2 regions of the Thioalkalivibrio sp. ARh3 genome follow, and region 2 is predicted to be linked to the other one. Evidence: predicted binding sites of a transcription regulator. Region 2 holds the regulator's gene; the other holds the start of a gene.
The links. Region 2 encodes FliA, which starts transcription of late flagellar genes. Its sites were predicted from a motif close to GCTAAAGTTNNNNNNNNNNCNGCCGATA; they were not measured.
Positions count from the first base shown of each region.

Region 1 (7,443 bases), on a different contig from region 2:
GTCGCTGACCCTGTTGGGCGGGGACCAGACCGTCGAACTGGGCGAGCAGGACCTGGTGATTGCCTCGGCGACCGCTCCGGTGGCGCTGGCCGGGATCATGGGCGGCGCCGACAGCGCCGTGGACGATGACACGACGCGGGTGGTTCTCGAGTGCGCCCACTTTGCCCCGCTGGCACTGGCCGGGCGGGCGCGGGCCCATGGCCTGCATACCGATGCCTCGCATCGCTTTGAACGTGGCGTGGATCCGACCCTGGTCGAGCAGGCCATGGAGCGCGCCACGCGTCTGCTGCTGGAGATCTGTGGCGGACAGTGCGGGCCGGTGGAGCGTGCCGGCGAGTTGCCGTCCTCTCATTTCGAACAGCCCATCCAGCTGCGTCGGCCGCGTATCGAGCGGCTGCTCGGTGTGACGTTCGAGGATGAAGAGGTCGAGCGTATCCTGGCCGCGCTGGCTTGCCAGGTCGAGTCCACAGACGATGGCTGGCAGGTCCGGGCCCCCCGTGCGCGCTTCGATTTGGAGCGCGAGGAGGATCTGATCGAGGAACTGGCCCGGGTGCATGGCTTCGACCGTCTGCCGCAGCGCCTGCCGTCCCCGGTGGCGCCGGCCGAGCGCCCATCGGCCCTGCGCGGGCTGCGCGACCAGTTGGCACAACAGGGCTTTCACGAGGTCATCAGCTTCAGCTTTATTGGTGCCGAGGCGTCGCGGGCCTTCTATCCCACGGTGGAGCCGCTGGGGCTGGCGAACCCGATCTCCAGTGATCTGGCGGTGATGCGCCCCGGCCTGTGGCCCGGCCTGGTTGCCACCGCGGCCTATAACCAGGCGCGCCAGCAGCCGGACCTGCGCCTGTTCGAGCATGGCCTGCGTTTCGTGCCGGATGCCTCTGGTCTGCGCCAGGAGCCGCGCCTCGCGGGCCTGCTGGGTGGTCGGGCGCAGCCGGAGCACTGGGAGGCCCCGTCGCGCCGGGTCGATTTCTTCGATGCCAAGGGGGTGGTCGAGGCGCTTTGTGCCTCCGTGGATGCACCGCTGGGCTTTCGTGCCCAGAAGCATCCGGCGCTCCACGACGGGCAGTCCGCCCGGATTCTGAAGGGTGATCGCCCGATCGGCTGGGTGGGGCGTCTGCACCCGGCCCTGTGCAAGCAGTTCGATGTGGAGCCGGTATATCTGTTCGATCTCGATGCCCGGGCGATCCTGCGCGCACCGGTTGCGCAGTTCGCGCCGTTGTCACCGTATCCCTCGATCCGTCGGGATCTGGCCCTTGTGGTAAAGGAGACCGTTCCGGCCGGCGATGTGCTGAGTGCTATCGAGGAACTGGAGCTGGATCTGGTGCAGGATGTCCGAATGTTCGATGTCTACCGAGGCAAGGGGTTGAATCCGGACGAGAAGAGCCTCGCTTTGGGCTTGATTTTGCGGGCTTTTGATCGCACCCTAGGCGAACAGGACGTGGCAAGCGTCACCGACAAGGTCGTCGAGCATCTCCACGCTCGCTTCCAGGCAACCCTGAGGCAGTGATTCCATGGCAGCAGTGACGAAGGCGGATCTCGCCGCCACGCTGAACGAAGAACTGGGTCTCAACAAGCGTGAGGCCAAGGAATTCGTCGAGATGTTCTTCGAGGAGATGCGCCAGTCGCTGGAAGAAGGCGAGGGTGTGAAGCTCTCGGGCTTCGGCAACTTCATCCTCCGCGACAAGAACCAGCGCCCCGGTCGCAATCCGAAGACCGGCGAGGAGATCCCGGTCTCCGCGCGCCGCGTGGTCACCTTCCGCCCGGGCCAGAAGCTGCGCGAGAGGGTCGAAAGCTATGCTGGAAGCGAGTAACCACCAGGAACTGCCCGCGATCCCGGGCAAACGCTACTTCACCATTGGCGAGGTGGCCGAGCTGTGTCAGGTGAAGCCCCATGTGCTGCGCTACTGGGAACAGGAATTCCCGATGCTCGAGCCGGTCAAGCGGCGGGGCAATCGGCGCTACTACCAGCGCCAGGACGTGATCCTCATTCGCCAGATTCGGGCTCTGCTGTACGAAGAGGGCTATACGATCAATGGTGCACGACAGAAGCTCTCGGGCGACGAGGCGAAGGGCGATCACCAGCAGGCGCGCCAGATTATCCAGGATACGATCTCGGAACTGGAATCGGTTCTGCGCGTGCTACGGGCCTGATGCCTTTCGTGGGCGCGGGGAATCGGATATGATTCGCGGCTTCGGGGCGTAGCGCAGTCTGGTAGCGCATCTGCATGGGGTGCAGAGGGTCGCAGGTTCAAATCCTGCCGTCCCGACCAAATTCAAGCACTTGAAGGTTATTCTTCAGGTAAATAAAAAGGCCGCATCGAGCGGCCTTTTTTGTGTCCGGGCTGAGATGGAGGGGCCGGGCTGTTACTCCATCGACCGTCGTCGCGCCTCGCGCTGGTAGTGGAGCAGGGCAATGTTGAGCTGCCGTTCCAGCCACTGGTTCATCCCGGTGATCTGAAAGCCTGCATACACATGCCCGTCGCGCGGGCTGCGGCGGCGGTTCGCCAGGCGCAGGTCGCCGCCGAGGCGCTCCCCTACATCCGGCAGCAGCAGGTTCTCGAAGCGCATCGGGGTCCCGATCTCGAGGGCCTCAACCCACTCCTGTGGGACCTCCACGCACATGCCCTCGGCCGAGAGGTCGGCGAGATCGCCGATACCGGGCTCTTCCCATTCGCCGTACTGCAATTCCACGCGCGGGCGCTGACTAATCGGGATATGTACGCGAAAGGTCTCGCGTCGCTGGAGATATTGCAGGGTCTCGGGGTAGGGGCAGACGTAGAGCACCCCGGCGTCCTCGCGCTCGGTGCGCGAGACGACGGTGGAAAAGCGCACGGCGACCCCGCGCAGGCTGGCGAAGACCCGCATCCGGGTGCCCATCTCGACGTGGCGATTGGCCTCAACGGGCGTGAGTTCGTCGAGGAAGAGTTCGCGGCCCTCGGAATCAAGCCGGATCAGGGCGGAGTTGTACAGCGGGCCGTCGTCGTCGAGACGGACGTTGACGAGGGTGAGTTTGTGGTCCAGGTCCTTGAGGATGCCGGCAATCCGTTCCGGCCGGTCGACAGTGTAGTCGGTCTCGTCCATGCGTGGCGTTGTGGTCGTTATTGGGCCAAGCCGCACGGTACTGCCCGGCTGTCCGGAATGCCAGCCCCGCGTTTGCGCGGGAGAGGAGTGAAAGGGGCGCGCGGAGGATGCGCGCGGGTCATGCGCGGGTGATGCGCCGGCCAGTGCGACTGCCGGACTGGGTGCGGCCGTAGGGGTCATAGGTGGGGGCCGGTCCGGGTTCCTCGCCGCGCAGGATCTGAATGGACATCTCCACGCGCCGCCGGTCGCGATCGATGAGTCGGGCGTTGCCCTGGTTGAGGGTATTGCAGCGCTCCACCGAACGGCGCAGCGCCTGCCAGTGGTCCTCCAGCTCGGCGCCGCTCTCGAGCCGGCTGAACAGCCGCGCGAGTCCCTCGGGCGTGTAGGTTTCACCGGCGGCCTCGATGGTTTCGCGCTGTCGCCGGCTCTCGGTCTCCAGCTCCTGCAGGAGCGTCTGCTTCTGGGCCACGACCTCGCGCAGGGTCTCGGGGGCGCGCGATTCCACGGCGCGGGTCTCCTGCAGCAGGATGTCCTCCATCTGATGGCTCAGTCGGATCGAGGCCTCCAGCGAGCGGAGAAAGGCGTGGCGCTGTTCGGGCGACATTGTCGGGTCTCGATTAGCGCAACAGGCTTTCCAGCTCGATCATGCGATCGGCCAGCTGTTCGTTGTCCACCGGGTACTCGCCGTTGGAGATGGCTTCGCGCAACTCGGCGACCCGCGCCTCGTCGAACGGGGCGTTGCTGGCGGCCCCGGAGGCGGCGTTCATCGCCTGCGCCGCACCGGTCAGGGTGACGGAGTCGTCCTGGCGTATCGGCGCCGAGGAGTTGCCCTGGGCGCCTGCGTCGGGCCGGGAGGTCTCGTCTCGGCCCTTTACGCTCGAGGTGTTGCCGTCCGGGCGCAGGCCGGGGTTGTTCGGGCCTTTGATATCCATGGTTCGGTTTCCTGTTTTTGCAATTCTACTGCAGAGGTTTACGGCAGCACCGGCTGAAACTGTAGCCCCTTGAGGTATGAATTTTCGAATCGCTTCACAGTTCGTGGCGGCGATCCATGGCGATGTTCCGCCATTCTACAGGGCCACGCGGACATGTCCGGACTCCAGGACCTCTCCTTCCACGATGCGCCCCGACGAGCTGTTCTTCACGCGGATGCGGTCGCCGAGGACGCCATTCTCCAGCGCCTCGCCCTGCATGCGGATCGCCACCGAACCGTTCTCGGCCAGTATGGTGACGCGCTGGCCGCGGCTGACCACCTCGCGCTGGGTCACGTGTTGCTGGCCGAGGATCTGTCCCGGGCGGATGTTGCGTCGGGTCTGAAGCCCCACCAGTTCACCCTTGTCCTCGAAATAGCTGCCGGCGTGCCGCGAGGTCTGTATGCGCTTGGTGCGCAGGTCGCCCGGCAGGATCGTGTGCTGGCGTCGCAGGTTGCGGTTCGCGACCAGGACTTCGGCATAGCGCTCGACGGTAACCGGCACATAGATCGACCAGCTCACGGGTGCTTCGCACTGCACCTGGACCGCTGTATTGCCGTCGCGACGTCCGCCGGGCGGGAACTGCGTCTCCAGGGCCTTGCTGCAGCGCGCGAGACGCAGGCGATTGTCCAGACGACCGATCTGGACCTCCACCGCTTCGTCCCCCGGTGTGATGTCGAGCTCGTCATGGATGAAACGTTCGGCCGCCAGACGGATGTTCTCCACCGCCTCGATCTCCGCCTGAGCGGGGATGGATCCCAGGGCCAGAAAGATCCCTGCCGCGGCCGCGAGCCACCGGGAGCGAACAACGGGTTGGAGAAATGGCTCATTCATGGTCTGCGTGCGCGCCGGCTCGTCGATAATCGAGAGGTTTTCGGGCAGACACAAGCAGAAAACATGCCAGACGGTTAGTGTTGCATCCTCAAGAGTGGCGGGGCGTGGCCGTTACCGGGTCAATAACGCATGCAATCGGCATACAGCGGCGGTTTGTGGCATGACAGCGCCGGTCCTGGGGGTGCACACTGGGTCCGGCGGGTCGAGGTGGCGAGTCGCCGGGCGAAGGGGGAGTGCAGGGCAATGAGTCAATTCATTGACGATGTGAATCAACGGACCCAGCTGGTGGGGCAGAACCGTATGGAGCTGCTCCTGTTTCATCTGGGGAGCTCGCAGACCTTCGGGATCAACGTGTTCAAGGTGCGCGAGGTCATCCCTTCACCACCGTTGCGGCAGATTCCCGGTTCACTGAGCGTCGTGCGGGGTGTGGCCACCCTGCGAGGCGGGACGGTCCCCATCATTGACCTTGCACGCGCGATGGGGCTGCGCACGGCCGTGGGCGAAACGGACGACCACAAGGTGGTGGTGACCGAATTCAACCGGTCGGTGCAGGGCTTCTGGGTCTCGGCCGTGGACCGGATCGTCAACGTCAACTGGGAAGACGTAAAGTCGCCACCACGGGGGACCGGGCGCGAGTCCTTCCTGGTCGCCGTGACCGAGATCGACGACAAGCTGGTCGAGATCATCGATGTCGAACGGGTGCTGTCGATCGTCAATCCGTTGCCCATTAACGTGTCCGACGCGGTGCGCGCGGAGGCCGACGAAGAGCGCGAGCGGATCGGGAAGCGCAAGATCGTGATCGTCGATGACTCGCTGGTCGCCCGCAAGCAGATCGAGGGTGCCATCAAGGGTCTTGGCTGGGAATACCTGGTCTTCAAGGATGGTCGCGAGGCACTGGACTATCTTGAAGAGCAGGCCGAGGCCGGCAATGTGGGCGATGTGGTGGAGATGGTCATCTCGGACATCGAGATGCCGCGGATGGATGGCTATACCCTGACGGCCCGGATTCGGACGAACGACCGGCTGAAGGACCTGAGGGTGTTGCTCCACTCCTCTCTGAGCGGGGAGTTCAATACCGATATGGTCAAGCGGGCAGGGGCGGATGCGTTCCTGTCCAAGTTCAATCCCGATGAGCTGGCCGAAGCCGTGCTTGAGCAGACCCGCAAGGATTGAAACCGGTGTCCCCGCGGCCTGTGTCAATCGGCAGATTCAAGCGTTGTGGCATGGGGGCGGAAGGGGATTGCCGGCCGTGTGAGCGCCGGCGGCCATCGCGCGCCGCCTCCATTACCTGGTGTGATGCTGTCAGCGGGCGCGCGGTTGCACGTATACTGCACCCGTCCAGCAGGGGGCGGTCGTGCCCCGGTTGGATTCTTGGGCCCCGCTGTCAAGGATTCGTCATCAACGTGCCTGTTCGTCCGTATCTCCGAGCTTCAGGGATGACTTCGTGATCGATTCGCGCGACTACGAGGAGTTCTCGCGTTTCCTCTCCGAGTGCTGTGGCTTGGTGCTGGGCGACAGCCGTCAGTATCTCGTGTCGAGCCGTCTTTCGCGGCTGCTGGACGAGTTCGGCTACAAGAGCGTCCCGGAGCTCCTGCACGCGATGCGCCAGGCCCCAAACCCGCGCCTGCGCACGCGGGTGATCGACGCGATGACGACGAACGAAACCTCCTGGTTCCGCGATGGTTTCCCGTTCGAGATCCTGCGTCATGTGCTGCTCCCGGAGCGCGCGGAGAAGGGCGCGGGGATCAAGGTCTGGTCGGCCGGCTGCTCCAGCGGGCAGGAGGCCTACAGCATCTCCATGGTGGTGTCCGAGTGGGAAGAGTCGAGGCCCAGGCGGGTGGTGCCGGTGTCGATCGTGGGTACGGACCTGTCGGAGAAGATCCTGGACGATGCCCGGCGCGCGGTCTACGACGGGCTGAGCATCGTGCGCGGCCTGAGCGAAGCGCGCCGCGCCCGCTTTTTCGAGACCGTGGCCGATGGGCACCGCGTACGTCCGGAGATCCAGCGCCGCTGCCGTTTCCAGAAACTCAACCTGATCGACAGCTACGCGGCCCTGGGAAAGTTCGACATCGTGTTCTGCCGCAACGTGTTGATCTACTTCTCCGCCGAGACCAAGCGCCAGGTTCTTGACGGAATCGCCCGCCAGATGAATCCCGGTGGCTATCTGTTTCTTGGCGCTTCCGAGACCGCGGGCCCCTACACCCAGGCCTTCGAAACGGTGCGCACCGAGTACGGCTCGGTCCTTCGCCTGAAGGGCTGACGCGCCTTTGGCGCTGCGCCACCCGGTCGTCCCCCACGACCGCGGCACCCCTCTCCAGACATCCATCAGCCCATAGTGGCACACCAATTGCTTCGTCCCTGTCGTGCGGGGCGAAGCGGTTTCGTCCCGAGGAACCTGAAGTGCGCCACAGGCGGACGGGGTACGACGGATGAGTCTTTCTCTCGACAAGGCGATGGGCATCCTGCCGGAGGCGGTGAACGTCCGTGCGAAGCGGATGGAGCTGCTGGCCTCGAATATCGCGAATTCCGATACGCCGAACTACAAGGCGCGCGATATCGA
Region 1 is NZ_KB897948.1:320,439-327,881, reverse strand. Features, by position in the region: gene pheT (phenylalanine--tRNA ligase subunit beta) at 1-1,507, shown strand, start outside; gene C995_RS0106360 (integration host factor subunit alpha) at 1,512-1,811, shown strand; gene C995_RS0106355 (MerR family transcriptional regulator) at 1,795-2,151, shown strand; tRNA gene C995_RS0106350 (tRNA-Pro) at 2,194-2,270, shown strand; gene C995_RS0106345 (flagellar brake protein) at 2,365-3,081, opposite strand; gene C995_RS0106340 (flagella synthesis protein FlgN) at 3,200-3,685, opposite strand; gene flgM (flagellar biosynthesis anti-sigma factor FlgM) at 3,699-4,013, opposite strand; gene flgA (flagellar basal body P-ring formation chaperone FlgA) at 4,149-4,883, opposite strand; gene C995_RS0106325 (chemotaxis protein) at 5,127-6,056, shown strand; gene C995_RS0106320 (protein-glutamate O-methyltransferase CheR) at 6,328-7,143, shown strand; gene flgB (flagellar basal body rod protein FlgB) at 7,313-7,443, shown strand, end outside.
Region 1: the regulator FliA is predicted to act here: its motif matches at 4,052-4,079, upstream of flgM (flagellar biosynthesis anti-sigma factor FlgM).

Region 2 (7,443 bases):
CGGGGCAGCCTCTGATTCGGAATCGTCGGCCACGTCCTCGTTGTTGGCCATCTTCCGCAGATCTTCGACCAGGTCCGCCTCCGCGGGTGTCGGATCGACCCCGGAGCGCAGGTCGCCGAACATCACGTTCAGCGTATCCAGCACCCGGAGCATCGTGTCCATCAGGTGGCCATCAACGCGGCGTTCCCCATTGCGCAGGAGGTTGAACACGTCTTCCGCGTGATGGCAGACCGTCACCAGCGCATCGAGGCTGAGGAAGCCCGCGCCGCCCTTGATGGTGTGAAAGCTGCGAAATACCGCGTTGAGCAGATCCCGGTCATCGGGATTCTGCTCCAGGTCGATCAGCTGCTCGTTCAGCCCTTCGAGCAGTTCCCCGGCCTCGATCAGGAAGTCCTGAAGGATTTCGTCATTGGGGTCGATGGCCATTCGGTCTCTCCGTTCCGGTGAGGCTTGCCGTTGTAGGGTGGGTCCAGGGGAGACGCCGATTCAGGAATCGGCGGTTGTCTAGAAGCCCAGACTGGACAACAGATCGTCCACCTCGTCCTGTCCTTCAACGACATCCTGGCCGGAATCTTGAGTCTTCGGCACCGCAGGACCGTGACCGCGTCGATCGCCCTCGCGCCGATCGGCGTTGTCGTCCAGTGTTTTCTCCGCGGCCTCGATCGCTTCCATGCGCCCACTGGACAGCCGGATCAGCGAGACCAGGTTCTCCTCGAGATCCGTTACGAGCTGTATCACCCGCCGGATCACCTGCCCGGTTATATCCTGATAGCTCTGCGCCATCAGCACTTCCGACAGCAGGCGCCGGAGCTCATCGGTGTCGTGGCTGGCTTGCGCAAAGAACTCGTCCAGATCGCGCGCGAATTCGCGGAACTCATCCACCGACAGCTGGCGGTTGCGAAAACGGGTCCATTTGGCGGTCAGTTCGCCGGCCTGCTGGCTGAAGGACTCGGCGATCGGGAGGCTCGTTTCGATGGCGGTCAGGGTTTCATGCGCCGCTTTCTCGGTCATGGTGACCACGTAATTGAGGCGCTCGCGAGCATCCGGGATCTCCGCCTGGGTCAGTTCGACCAGTCGCGAATCACCACGGAAACTCTGCAGGGCCTCATGAAGGTCACGCGTCAGCTTGCCGAGCTCGTCGAACAGTTCGCGATCATACGGACGCGCAAGGTCCTGAATCAGCGCTCGCGCCGTGACGTCATCCCCTGCTTCAAGCACCTGAACAAGCTCGCGCGCGCGTGCGAGCTGCTGATCCCCCACCGGTTGTTCCTGGTCTGTCATCCAAAGCCCCTTGCTCGCTCCTCATCCCGGACGTACCGACCGGGACTGCCCCCCCTGGCCGAGGCTTTGCTCGTGCCCGAGGATCCCGCCTGCCATACCCCGATTACCCCTGAGATTCAATGCGTTCGAAGATTTTATCGATCTTTTCCTTGAGCGTTTCAGCGGTAAAAGGCTTTACCACGTACCCGTTTACGCCCGCCTCGGCCGCCTCGACAATCTGATCACGCTTCGCCTCCGCCGTCACCATCAGTACCGGCATCGTCTTCAGCTTCTCGTCGGCGCGCACCGCCCGCAGCAGGTCGATGCCCGGCATATTGGGCATATTCCAGTCAGTGATCAGGAAGTCGAAGTCGCCGTTCTGGAGCATCGGCAGGGCCGTGCTGCCGTCATCGGCCTCATGCGTGTTGTTGAAGCCGAGATCACGCAGCAGGTTCTTGATGATCCGCCGCATCGTGGAGAAGTCGTCCACGATGAGAATTTTCATTCCCTTGTCCACAGGTCACTCCGGGATTAATTATGCATGTGGGTACTAGAGCGTGGCCGTCAGAATAACTGCAAAGCCTCGCCATCTTCGAGCCAGGAACCCAGACGTGCGCGCAGCCGGATCACGGCCTGACTGCGGATCTGGCTGACGCGCGACTCGGTCACGCCCAGCACCGCGCCGATCTCGCGCAGATTGAGTTCCTCGATGTAATAAAGCGAGAGTACCAGGCGTTCACGCTCGGGCAGATCACCCAGCGCGGCGGCCAGCTCTTCGCGAAACTCCCCGGCCTCGATCGTCCGCGAGGGCGAGGCCTCCGCCCCCTCGATCACCCGGTCGGCATCGCCGTCGGTGCCGCCCAGATCGTCCAGCGCGAACAGATGGGCGCCGGCATGGTCCTGCAGCATCGTGTAGTACTCGTCGATCGGGACTCCGAGCTCCTCGGCCACCTCGACCCCGCGTGCCGCGCGCCCTTCCCGGGCCTCGACCGTCTGGATCGCCTCGGCGATCTTGCGGCTGTTGCGATGCACCGAGCGCGGCGTCCAGTCGCTGCGCCGCAGCTCATCGATCATCGCGCCGCGGATACGGATCCCCGCATAGGTGGCGAAGGTCGCGCCCTGCCCGCCCTCGAACTGCCGCGCGGCCTCCAGCAGACCGATCATGCCCGCCTGGATCAGGTCATCGACCTGGACCGAGGCAGGCAGACGAGCCATAAGATGGTGCGCGATGCGGTGCACCAGCTCGATATGCTCCGCAACACGCTGCTCGTGGCCGGCCGCGGCGACGCTTTCGTAGCCTGGTAGTCGATTACGCGGCGACATCATGCGCTCTGCAGCATCCGTTCGACAAAGAATCCGACGCCACCATCGGCGCCGCGACCCACCGGCCAGCGATCGACCGTGCGGGCAAGCTCGGTAAAGGCCTTGGCCGCCGGGCTGCCCGGATACTGCTGCACCACCGGCGCCCGCTTCTGGACGGCCGTGCGCAGATTCTGGTCCATCGGGATGTATCCCGCCAGGTCCAGGATGACCTCCGGCAGATAGTTGCCACAAACCGTCGCGAGCTTTTGCAGCAGGCGCTCGGCTCCGGCTCGGTCCTGCACCATGTTCGTCACCAGGCGGAAACGCCGCAAACCATGGTCCCGGTGCAGGACCTTGATCAGGGCATACGCATCGGTAATCGACGCCGGTTCGTCACAGACCACCACCAGGGTCTCCTGGACGGCCCGGCAGAAGGTCGTCACCGACTCCTGCAAACCCGCTGCGGTGTCCACGACGAGTACGTCCAGCGGTTTCGAATACGCGCTGAATGCATGAATCAGCCCGTTGTGCTCCACCTGCGAGAGGTTGGCCATCGCGGCGATCCCCGACGCCGAAGGGACGACCTTGATCCCTTCGGGACCCTCCACCAGGATCTCCTCCAGCCCTTCCGCCTGTCCGGTTACCAGGTCATGCAGCGTGCGCTCCGGTCTCAGCCCGAGCAGCACATCGGCGTTCGCCAGCCCAAGATCGGCATCGAACAGCATCACCTCGCGACCCAGCCGGGCAAGTGCGACGGACAAGTTGACCGAGACATTGGTCTTGCCGACACCGCCCTTTCCGGAAGCAACGGCGATGACCTTCAACGGTGGATTAGTGCGTGGCATAGCGTCCCTTCCCCACTGGATGAATCATTTCCAGGGCCCCGCCATCCGGCGTCCCGCGCGCCGACGCCACGTGGCTGCGCGTGCCGGCGAGCTCCGCGAGCGTCTGATCAGTCCATCGTTCATCGCGCGAGGCACCACGCGCAGGACGCTCTTCTTCACCGAGCGCACGCCGCGTCAGATCCCCCGTCTCCACCCGGTGGAAATCTTCCGCGATGCGTTGACCATCGCTGACAAACGTGAGCCCAAGGTGCTGGTCGAGCAGTACCGACAACGTCTCCCCCAATTGTTCGGCCTCGTCGAGTTTGGTCAGCACCAGGGCCGATGGCTCCGTCTTCCGGAACGCCTCCAGCACCCTTTGCAGTGCCGCCGCCTGGGTGGTCGCGGAGACGACCAGCCAGCTCTCGCACCGGATACGGTCCGGCCAGCCGGCGAACAGCGACTCGTCGCCCACCGCCGCAGGTGCCTGCCCCGCCGTGTCGACCAGAATCAGGTGCCCATCCTCGGCTCGCCCGGTCATCTCCCGCAACTCGCGCGCGCCCTGCAGCACCCGCAGTGACACCCCTGCCATCTGCGCGAAGGCCTGCAGCTGGCGTGTCGCACCAATGCGCTGCGCATCCAGGGTGACCAGCGTAACCGAATCCGGCCCCATGCGGCGGATCTGGCGCAACGCAATCCGCGCAAGCGTGGTGGTCTTGCCCACGCCCGTAGGCCCCACCAGTGCCAGCACGCCCCCTTCGTCGAGGATATCGGGATGGCGCGTGGCAATTGCGCCCGACAGGCGTGCACGCAGGCGCTCCCAGGCCTGCTCTACGGTACTGTCATCGAGGATGCTGCCCGCCAGGCTGCGCGCCAGTGCCTCGCTGAAACCCCGGTCCATCAAGCGCGCCTTGCACTCCGCCGCCAGCGGATGACGCGCCGCCCATTGCGCCGCCTCGTTGTCGCTGTGCTGACGGGTAAGCAGGCTGCGCAGATCCCGCAGCTCCTGCCGCATCGCGGCCAGCTCCGGATCCGCGGGCCAGGCCGAGGCGCTGCTCGGGCGCGACGCGGCCACCGGCTCCTCGCGTGGTGCCTGGACCGCGTTCACGGCGGCCTGCTGTTCGCGTTCGGAGACCCCGGCATCGCCATCCTCGAGAGCGGCAACCACCTCCAGCCAGCCGTCGACCCGACGGCTGGACAGGATTACCGCATCTTCGCCCTGCTGCTCGCGCACCTGGCGCATCGCGTCGCGCATGTCGCGGGCCCGATACCGTCTCACATTCATCGCTGTTCTCCCGTTCCGCCCTGGCGGATCCGATCGCTACTGTTCGTCTCAGGCACTCGTGGGGGCTGCCTGGCGGGCCGAGTCTTCCTGACCCACCGTGGCTACCACACGGATCCGCCGATTGTCGGGGATCTCGGTAAAGGCCAGCACCGCCAGGTTGCGCACCGCCCCGCGCAGCCATCCGGCAATCCAGGAGCGGATCTCCGGGGCCACCACCAGGATGGCCGGCTGGCCGCTGGCCTCCTGACGCTGCGCCGCCTCCGACACCGAACGCTGCAGGCGTTCAGCCAGGCCCGGCTCCAATCCCACGGTCTCGCCATTGCTGCCCTGCAGGGACTTATGCAAGAGCTGTTCCAACGATGGGTCCAGCGCGATCAAAGGCAGCTCCTCGTCCGGCCCCACAAGGTCCTGCACGATCGAGCGCGACAGCGCCACCCGGACTGCCGCGGTCAAAACGCCGGGATCCTGACTCTTCACACCCTCCTCTGCCAGGGTTTCGGCGATCGTGCGCAGATCGCGGATCGAGACCTGCTCGGCGAGCAGGTTCTGCAGCACCTTCAGGATCACCGACAGCGAGAGCGTCTTCGGCACCAGGTTCTCGACCAGCTTCGGCGAGTGCCGTGCCAGCTGGTCCAGCAGATGCTGCGCCTCTTCGTGACCAATCAGGCGATGCGCGTTCTCGCGGAACACCTGCGACAGATGCGTGGCGATCACGGTGGAGCAGTCGACCACGGTGTAGCCGGCCCCCTGCGCCTGATCGCGATCAGCCGGATCGATCCACAGGGCGTCGAGGTTGAAGGTCGGGTCCTTGGTCGGCGTCCCCGGCACGGTGCCGAACACCTCGCCCGGGTTGATCGCCAGCTCGCGATCGGGAAAGACCTCGGCCTCCGCCACGGTGACGCCCAACAGCGAGATGCGATAGGCATTCGGACCCAGTTCCAGGTTGTCGCGGATATGCACCGGCTGCAGCAGGAAGCCGAGTTCCTGGGAGAGCTTGCGGCGCACCCCCTTGATCCTCCCCATTAGCTGGCCATCCTGGGTGCGATCCACCAGCGGGATCAGACGGTAACCGACCTCCAGGGAGACCAGATCCACCGGCGGCACATCGTCCCAGGTCAGGTCGCGGCTCTCGGGGCTGCTGTCCGCGGGCTCGTCGGGAACACGCTCCACCTCCACGGCCTGCTCCCGCTCACGTCGCTGCATCAGGTAGGCCGAGCCCATGGCCAGCGAGGCCAGCCCCAGGAACACGGCATTCGGCATCCCCGGAACCATACCCAGCACCGCGATCACGCCACCGGCCACGTACAGCACGCGCGGGTTGGAGAACATCTGCCCGAACACCTGCTGGCCCATGTCCTGCGTGCTGTTGACCCGCGTGACGATGATGGCGGTGGCCGAGGACAGCACCAGCGACGGGATCTGCGCGACCAGTCCGTCGCCAATGGTCAGCAGCACGTAGTTGGTCGCGGCGTCGCCCATCGACATGCCGTGCTGCAGCGTCCCGATGGTCAGCCCGCCGATGATGTTCACGAACAGGATCAGGATCCCGGCGATCGCGTCGCCGCGCACGAATTTCGAGGCACCATCCATCGAGCCGTAGAAGTCGGCCTCGCTGGCGATCTCCTCGCGGCGCTTGCGCGCCTCTTCCTGGGTCAGCAGCCCCGCATTCAGGTCGGCGTCGATCGCCATCTGCTTGCCGGGCATGGAGTCCAGGGTAAATCGGGCGCTGACCTCCGAGACGCGCCCCGCGCCCTTGGTTACCACCACGAAGTTGATGATGATCAGGATGGCGAACACCACCAGCCCGACGGTGTAGTTCCCGCCCACGACGAAATCGCCGAAGGCCTGGATCACCTGGCCCGCCGCGTCGGTGCCGGTGTGCCCCTCCAGCAGGATCACGCGCGTGGAGGCCACGTTCAGCGCCAGGCGCAGCAGCGTGGCGACCAGCAGTACCGTCGGGAAGACCGCGAACTCCAGCGGGCGCGGCGTATACACCGCGACCATGATCACGACCAGCGACAGCGCGATATTGAAGGTAAACAGGACGTCCAGGGCGATGGGCGGCAGCGGCAGCACCATCATCGAGAGCATCGCGATCAGCAGGATCGGCGCCCCCAGCCCCCACTTTCCGACAGTCCCCAGGCGGTCGAAGAAGGCCATCAGCGGTTCCTCCTGCGGCCGCGCTGCTGCTCCGGATCGAGATAGTCGTCCGGCACCGGCAGGTCATCCGGCATCGCGACGTCCGCATCCGAGCGCTTCAGCTGATAGACATAGGCGAGGATGCGCGCGACGGCGACGAACAGCCCGTTCGGGATCTCCTGGTTCAGGTCCGTGGTGAAGTAGATTGCGCGGGCCACCCGTGGCGCCTCGACGCGAATGATCTTGTGTTCGTCCGCCACTGCGCGGATCGAGGCCGCGACCTCGTCCGCACCCTTGGCCACCAGCTTCGGGGCCGCCATGCGCGAGGCCTCGTAGGTGATCGCGACGGCGTAGTGGGTCGGGTTGGTGATGACCACATCGGCCTTGGGCACCTCCTCCATCATCCGGCGCTGTGCCATCTCCTGCTGCAGCTGGCGGACCTTCTGCTTCACCTCCGGCTTGCCGTCCGTCTCCTTGTATTCGTCCTTCAGCTCCTGACGGGTCATGCGCAGCTGCTTCTGGTGATTCCACATCTGGAACGGCGCATCGATCGCGGCGACCAGAATCAGCGCGGCCGACACCGCGACGAAGGTGCCGAGTGCCAGCTGTGCGGCATGCACGATGGCCTGTTCCAGG
Region 2 is NZ_KB897949.1:131,298-138,740, forward strand. Features, by position in the region: gene C995_RS0107560 (chemotaxis protein CheA) at 1-426, opposite strand, end outside; gene C995_RS0107565 (protein phosphatase CheZ) at 505-1,281, opposite strand; gene cheY (chemotaxis response regulator CheY) at 1,385-1,765, opposite strand; gene C995_RS0107575 (RNA polymerase sigma factor FliA) at 1,825-2,586, opposite strand; gene C995_RS0107580 (MinD/ParA family protein) at 2,583-3,407, opposite strand; partial or broken gene flhF (flagellar biosynthesis protein FlhF) at 3,567-4,638, opposite strand; gene flhA (flagellar biosynthesis protein FlhA) at 4,717-6,828, opposite strand; gene flhB (flagellar biosynthesis protein FlhB) at 6,828-7,443, opposite strand, start outside.